DNA from 2 places in the Vibrio sp. 1F263 genome. Region 2 is predicted to be linked to the other one. Evidence: predicted binding sites of a transcription regulator. Region 2 holds the regulator's gene; the other holds the start of a gene.
What was found. The regulator PurR, encoded in region 2, represses purine synthesis genes. The targets are predictions, from matches to a motif close to TNANGNAAACGTTTNCNTNA.

Region 1 (4,097 bases), on a different contig from region 2:
CCTATTCCTTCCGGCATTGGGCTGCGGCTTGATGGCGGTTGCGGTACTCAATATCAACAACATGCGGGATATTGAAAACGACAGCGAATGTGGCAAACGCACCATGGCGGTTCGCCTAGGGCAGCGCAAAGCCAAACACTATCATTTTGCACTACTTGGGCTCGCCCTTGCCTCTTTCGCTATCTACCTACTGATTCAAGAAAAACCGGTCTGGATCAGCCTGCCGTTTTTACTAAGCATTATTATTGTTTATAAGCACGGTAAGGCCGTTTGGGAAACCGAAAAGCCAGCACAGATTGCACCAATGATGCCCGTGATAGTGAAATGTTCACTGGTCACTAACCTATTGTTTGCAGGGGTTGTCGTAGCTCAAACTCTATTGAGTTAAATGAGACTAATCATTGCAAAGGGATCAAGCACCGATATACTCAAAGTAAGCTCATTGTTCAAAAGGTATACTAATGGAATACAACACTTCAGCACTGTGCGACATATATTTGGATCAAGTTGATGTCGTGGAACCAATGTTCAGCAACTTCGGTGGACGTGCATCCTTCGCAGGACAGATCACGACATTAAAGTGTTTTGAAGACAATGCTTTAATTCGCTCCGTATTAGAACAAGATGGTTTGGGGCGTGTGTTGTTAATCGATGGTGGCGGCTCACTGCGTAAAGCGCTGATCGATGCTGAGATTGCCCTACTTGCTGAAGACAATGAGTGGGAAGGTATTGTGGTTTACGGCTGCGTACGCGAAGTCGATGAGTTAGAAGACATGAATCTTGGTATTCAGGCTTTAGCCTCTATTCCTGTGGGTGCAAGCCAAGAAGGTGTCGGCGAATTGGATGTACCTGTGAACTTTGGCAGCGTGACCTTCTTACCGGAAGATTACCTCTATGCAGACAACACTGGCATCATTCTTTCGGCAGAGCCTTTGGATGTAGAACTCGATCTGGATGTTGAAGAAGAAGAGGCCGAGTAACTCACTCAGCTTCAAATAATAAAACAAGCAATAGAACACAAAGCATAAGAATACAAACGAAAACGCCCGCTACTGAGTAGCGGGCGTTTTTTTAAATCTGAAGAGTCGATTACTCTACGTCATCCATTTTACCAAGAAGGTTACGGATGCGATCTTGCCATGCTGAATGCTCTTCCTGCATTTGCTGAGTTTTTTGCTCTAGCTCGTGACGGCTTGCTTTAAGCTCACCAGCTTCTGTTGCTAGTGCTTGTTTCTCTTCTTTAAGCTCTTCCACTTCCATTTGAAGAAGTGCAATTGTATCTACTGCTGTTTGAATTTTTGCTTCTAGCTGCTCTAGTACTTCAAAAGACATTCTGGCCTACCTTTAAGTTATCCGTTTGATGGTGAAGGTCTACTCCACTTATTTCCCCATTCTACTCAGCAGAGCAAGGATAAACACTCAATATATTCGATATTTTGCGCCATTCGATGAAAAAAACAGCGCTTTTTACCTAATATTGACGTGAATTATTACTACCGCGACAACAGACTGATTATTTTGATGAATATTACCTGTTTTCACCCGCAAATTGATCAAGAGCAATCCCCAAAAAACAAAAAGGCAAACGTTTCCTTTGGGATATGGTAAAATTCGCCGCGAAATTTCTATTCCCCTTTTGAAAATTTTGGAGTCCGCATGAAACGCGATTTAGCAATGTCATTCTCTCGTGTCACTGAAGGTGCAGCACTAGCTGGTTACAAGTGGCTTGGCCGCGGCGATAAAAACGCTGCAGATGGCGCTGCTGTAGAAGTAATGCGTAGCCTACTGAACAAAACCGAAATTAGCGGCGAGATCGTTATCGGCGAAGGTGAAATCGATGATGCACCTATGCTATACATCGGCGAAAACGTCGGTGTGGGCGGCGATGCAGTCGATATAGCCGTAGACCCAATTGAAGGGACACGCATGACAGCTATGGGTCAATCAAATGCATTGGCGGTATTGGCTGCAGGCGAAAAAGGCAGCTTCCTTAAAGCACCTGACATGTACATGGAAAAATTGGTTGTTGGCCCTGGCGCTAAAGGCGTAATTGACCTAGAGCTGCCACTAACAGAAAACCTAGAAAACATCGCTAAAGCATTAGGTAAAACACTCGATACGCTAGTAGTAACCACACTGGCTAAGCCTCGTCACGATCAAGTCATTGCCGACATGCAAGCCATGGGCGTTCGTGTATTTGCTGTGCCAGACGGTGATGTTGCTGCCTCTATCCTAACGTGTATGCCAGACAGCGAAGTAGACGTAATGTACTGCATCGGCGGCGCGCCTGAAGGTGTCGTTTCTGCTGCTGTTATTCGCGCACTCGACGGTGACATGCACGCTCGTCTTCTTCCTCGTCATGAAGTAAAAGGCGATACAGAAGAGAACCGCAAGCACGGTGAGCTTGAACTAGAGCGTTGTGCAGAAATGGGCGTAACGGCAGGCATCGTCTTGAAAATGGAAGACATGGCACGCAGCGATAATGTTGTATTCTCGGCAACAGGTATTACTAAGGGTGATCTTCTAGAGGGCATCACTCGCACAGGCAATATCGCAACCACAGAAACTCTGCTTATCCGTGGTCGCTGTCGTACGATTCGCCGCATCAAATCTATCCACTACCTAGAGCGTAAAGACCCAGAAGTAATCGGTCACATCCTGTAGACCTAAACTAGCTCTAACAGAAATGTTCCAAGGCTGATACCAAGTATCAGCCTTTTGTTTTATTAGTGCACCAGAATCTCACCATTTGCTGTCGCTAGAGTAAACGCTGTCTATATAGTAAATCCCCATCAATATAGTAAATGGTTTGCTTTATAAACACCTTGCCTCATAATAGTGAGGTTGATGAGGTAGGGATAGTATGAAAACAAGCGACAAAATCTTACAGACCATTAAGCGTCAAGGCGCGGTAACCGCGAAACAACTGTCAGAAGAGTTTGGCATGACGACAATGGGTGCAAGGCAACATCTGCAAAGTCTGGAAGATGACGGTATTCTTGCGTTTCATGATGTGAAAGTGAAAGTGGGTCGCCCGACTCGCCACTGGTCCCTGACTCAACAAGGTCATAGCCAATTTTCAGACCGACATGGTGAACTCACCATTCAAGTGATTGATGCTGTGGAGAATCTATTTGGTAAAGAAGGGCTGGCTAAGGTTGCTGCCGAGCGTGAACAACACACTCTTAACCAGTATCAAACTGCGCTGTCTGACTGTGATTCACTCATCAGCAAGCTTAAAAAACTCACCCAGCTTCGTGAAGACGAAGGCTACATGGCTGAGCTTCAAGAGCATGATGATCACTACATCTTGATTGAGAACCACTGCCCCATCTGCAAAGCAGCAACTCGTTGCCCTAGCCTATGCCAATCTGAGCTCAATGTTTTCACTGAACTGCTCAAAAATGAGTGTCATGTAAGCCGCACTGAACACATTATTGCCGGCGAGAGACGCTGTACTTATACCTTAACGCCCACGCCTTTATCGTAATACCAAGTGCTAAGGGCTAGTCCCAACCCACCGATTCCGTCTCAATATTGAGAAAATGAGAATAGATTAAAATTTGTACAAATTTATTTCTTAAGCTTAAAGCATATGAAACACGCTTAATGCTAAGGAAGGAATCATGGCACAGCCACAGCCAAATCAAAAACTGCCCCCCTTTGATGAACTGGTCCAACTCGCCAAAAGCGATCCGAAAGCATTCAATCAATTCAAACACGAAATGTGCGAGCAGATGATTTGTTCGGCCTCGGAAACTATGCAAGACAGGCTACGCGCTCAGCAAAGTCACATCGATTTGGTGGTCGGTCGCTGTAAAAATCCACATCATGTTAATGTCGTGCTCATGCAGGAGCTTCGTTGTCAGGTCTGTAAATTCCAAGATTCACTCGAAGGTCGCTATAGTTTTGAAGAACCTAAAACTGAAAATGTCGTGCCTTTCAGGCCGAATACAGAACCCAAAATGTACTAAAAGTAGAAAAGTATCAAAAAGAAAAAAGGGAGCGCAATGCTCCCTTTTTACTGATGAATCATCCAATCTTTAAACTGGATCTTCACCGTAATCATTACGGCCTTCTGTGCCTTTCAACAAACC
Region 2 (4,097 bases):
GAGCAGCCGAAATACGCCACAAGAGGTTTTTAACTCGAACCAACAACTCGCGAAGTTCGAAGGGTTTAGTAACGTAATCGTCTGCGCCCATTTCAAGGCCAACGATCTTGTCAATGCTATCCGTGCGTCCAGTAACTAAAATTATTCCAATGTCTGATTGACTGCGTAATTCGCGAGTTAGCATCAATCCATCTTCGCCTGGCAAGTTGATGTCTAACATAATGAGGTCAACGTTATTTTCTTCTAACATTTTTCTCATTTGAGCCCCGCTTTCAGCTTCGCTCACTGTGTAACCTTCATTCTGGAAATATCCAACCAGTTTACTTCGGGTTACCACATCATCTTCTACGACTAATACGTGATAGCTCATCTACACCACTTTTCTTATTTAATAGTTTCAGTGACCATTCTATTCATAACTCGTAACAATTCTAGTACTACAGAAGATAAAAGCCAGAAACATGATTTTTTTTTGATACAAGACAATCTTAAACCTTGCTATTTGTCGCCCATCGCAATTCAATATAGGCATTACTACTAACGAGTAACTTTGCGTTTCGCAAATAACCTTGTTATTCAGCCTTGGTGTGCCTATACATAAATCACTCGACGATGCTAGGTATACACACACCACAAGACTAAATCAGGATCTAAGAAATGAAAGATACGAAAGCATTCAACGAACAACGAGCAGAAATATACTGGTGGCTATCAAGCTTGTTCGCTAAAGAGCTCACTCAAGAAGAACTCGATCACTACCACTCTGTTGAAATTCGTTCTTTCCTAACTGGTTTAGGTGAAAATGAAACACTAAAGCCGGCGATTGATAGCTTAGTGGATGCGCTAAACCGTCTACAAACACGTGAAGATGCTCAATTAGAATTGTCTGCTGACTTCTGTGACTTATTCTTAAAGACTGATAAACATGGCGCACTTCCTTACGCTTCTATGTATATCGGCCAAACTGGCCTATTGAACGATAAGCCAGCAAAAGATATGGAAGAGATCATGGCTAAACACAACTTAGTGGTTAACCAAGACCTAAAAGAGCCAGCTGACCACATTGCTATCGAACTCGATTTCCTAGGTAATCTAATCATTCGTTCGAACGAAACTGAACTAGAAGAAGAACTAGAGAAATCCTTTGCTGTTCAACAGCAATTTATCGAACAGCAACTGCTTACTTGGGTACCAAAGTTCAACGTTAAATGTCATGACATTGACACATTCGGTTTCTACGCATCAGTCTCATCCCTGCTATTGGCATTCTGTAAATTAGACACTCAATACCTAGCTGGCGAATAAGCTTTTTTTGACGACTCGATAAATAAATTCAATAGAATTGTGACCATTCACCCGGATTTCTGGGTGAATTTTATTGCGAGTAATTTCTAGTCAGTCTAAAATTGTGACCGCAAACGATAAAATATGAAACATTCACGAAATGCTACACTTATTGAAGTTCAGAGCATTTCGGTGTTAAGACAAGCCGCTCAATAGCGGTTTTTTGTTTTTTAGCACTTTAGTACCCAAAGAGCCCTACAAATTTAAGCTCTTAGTTAGGTAGCTTAACGGCTACTTCATTCCGTACTTTGGGAAAGTAGCTTCTAATAGGATAAAAACATGGCCACTATAAAAGATGTCGCACGCTTAGCCGGCGTATCAACAACAACCGTTTCTCACGTAATCAACAAAACTCGCTTTGTTGCTGAAGCGACTCAAGAAAAAGTAAACAAAGCCGTAGACGAACTGAACTATGCGCCAAGTGCCGTTGCTCGTAGTTTGAAGTGCAATACAACCCGCACCATCGGTATGCTAGTGACTCAATCAACTAACCTATTTTTCTCTGAAGTTATCGATGGTGTTGAGAGCTACTGCTACCGTCAAGGTTACACTTTGATCTTGTGCAATACGGGCGGTATCTACGAAAAGCAACGTGACTACATTCGAATGCTTGCAGAGAAACGTGTAGATGGCATCTTAGTTATGTGTTCTGACCTGACTGAAGAACTAAGAGAGATGTTAGACCGTCACGCAGACATCCCTAAAGTTATCATGGACTGGGGCCCTGAAAGCTCTCAGGCTGATAAGATCATCGATAACTCTGAAGAAGGTGGCTACCTAGCAACCAAATACCTCATTGAGCGCGGTCACTCCAAGATTGCATGTTTAAGTGGCCACTTAGACAAAGCAGCGTGTGTTGAACGCATCTCAGGTTACAAGCGCGCACTCAATGAAGCGAAGATTACTGCCGATGAAAATATGATCATCGAAGGCAACTTTGAATGTGACACAGCTGTGATTGCTGCTGACCAAATCATTGAGATGAAAGATCGCCCTACCGCAGTATTCTGTTTTAACGACACGATGGCATTAGGACTGATGAGTCGATTACAAGAAAAAGGCATTCGTATTCCTGAAGATATCTCAGTGATCGGTTACGACAACATAGAATTGGCTGAATACTTCTCTCCACCGTTAACGACGGTTCACCAACCTAAGCGCCGTGTTGGTAAAAATGCATTCGAAATACTACTAGAGCGTATAAAAGACAAAGACCACGAGAAACGCGTCTTCGAAATGCACCCTGAAATTGTTGAGCGAAGTACAGTTAAAACGTTAAATTAATTGATGTAATGAGTTTAGTTTAATCAAGCGCACCTTTAGGTGCGTTTTTTTCCTCAACAAACAAAGTGCACTTGCATGCATAATTCAAAGGTCATTAATTGAAGCAACATCACATTTTGAAATAAGAAGTGTGAGCCTAATTCAACAAAAACTTTATTCTAATAACCCAGTCACGCACAGGGCAAACCACTTGAAAAAGTGGGACGCAAAGCTTCCGGCCTAAACCACTCGTTGGTATGGTAGCGGGGTTACCGATGGCAAAATGCAGTAACTACTAATACTTTAGTAATTTACAGCCTATTGACAATTTAATTGCAACATTTTGCTAATCTCTCGGACCTGCTTATTTGGTGGCGTAGTTCAAATACACCGAGATAAATAACATGGATAAACCGATACTAAAGGACTCAATGAAATTATTTGAGCCCCTAGGAAAAATTAAGTCACGCTCAATGTTTGGTGGATTCGGGCTTTTTGCTGATGACACTATGTTTGCCCTGGTTGTGAATGACCAGTTGCATATACGAGCTGACAAATGCACAACGCAACAATTCGAACAACAAGGATTTCAACCGTACGTCTACAAAAAACGTGGTTTTCCTGTCGTTACTAAATATTTCGCTTTACCTGAAGGCTTATGGCAAGACCAAGAGAAAATCTTGCAGCTTGCGACTACGTCTCTAGGTTTTGCTAAAGAAGAGAAAGCTGAACAATCTTCTGCTAAACCAACTCGACTCAAAGATCTGCCTAACCTTCGACTCGCCACCGAGCGGATGTTGAAAAAGGCAGGGATCGATTCTGTAGAACGTTTATATGAATCTGGCTCTGTAAACGCATTTAACGCCATCAAAGAATCGCACGCGTCTTCTGTCAGTATTGAACTGTTATGGGCCCTAGAAGGCGCGATCAATGGTACACATTGGTCTGTTATACCGCAGCAACGTCGTGAAGAGCTTATCAATCACGTCAATTAACATTGTCAGTGCAAACTATCTAGATAACTAAGCCGCATTTTTGCGGCTTTTTTTATATCTGGTGAAAGTTATTCTATGCTTTGCCTGTCTATCTATACTAATGGTTTACATTGAAAAACTAATGGTATGCATTGAAAATTTAGAGGAAGTATCAATGAGTAAAAAAATGATATTGGGTATTGTGTTGGTCATAACCATCGTCTTGTTAGGCGTCAATTTCGGCCAGTACTTAACGCTTGAAAATGCAAAAGCCCAGCAAGCTGTGTTGAATGACTACATCGAGAGCAATTTCATTGCCGCTGCCGCTATCTACTTTGTCGCGTATGTCATGATTACGGCTTTCTCAATTCCTGGCGCCGCCGTTGTTACACTGTTAGGCGCTGCGCTGTTTGGGTTTTGGAACAGTTTACTACTGGTGTCTTTCGCGAGCGCTATTGGTGCAACCCTCGCCTTCTTAAGTAGCCGTTACTTGTTACGTGACTGGATCCAAACCAA

Region 1: the regulator PurR is predicted to act here: its motif matches at 1,578-1,597, upstream of glpX (class II fructose-bisphosphatase).

What each region holds. Positions count from the first base shown of each region.
Region 1 is NZ_JBGONI010000011.1:75,117-79,213, forward strand. It holds gene ACED25_RS09995 (1,4-dihydroxy-2-naphthoate polyprenyltransferase) at 1-388, shown strand, start outside; gene rraA (ribonuclease E activity regulator RraA) at 462-980, shown strand; gene zapB (cell division protein ZapB) at 1,090-1,332, opposite strand; gene glpX (class II fructose-bisphosphatase) at 1,657-2,664, shown strand; gene ACED25_RS10015 (helix-turn-helix transcriptional regulator) at 2,864-3,490, shown strand; gene ACED25_RS10020 (DUF3135 domain-containing protein) at 3,627-3,974, shown strand; gene ACED25_RS10025 (DUF805 domain-containing protein) at 4,044-4,097, opposite strand, start outside.
Region 2 is NZ_JBGONI010000001.1:74,688-78,784, forward strand. It holds gene torR (two-component system response regulator TorR) at 1-370, opposite strand, end outside; gene torD (molecular chaperone TorD) at 658-1,305, shown strand; gene purR (HTH-type transcriptional repressor PurR) at 1,624-2,628, shown strand; cyclic di-GMP riboswitch class I at 2,799-2,884, shown strand; gene ACED25_RS00345 (TfoX/Sxy family DNA transformation protein) at 3,012-3,602, shown strand; gene ACED25_RS00350 (TVP38/TMEM64 family protein) at 3,757-4,097, shown strand, end outside.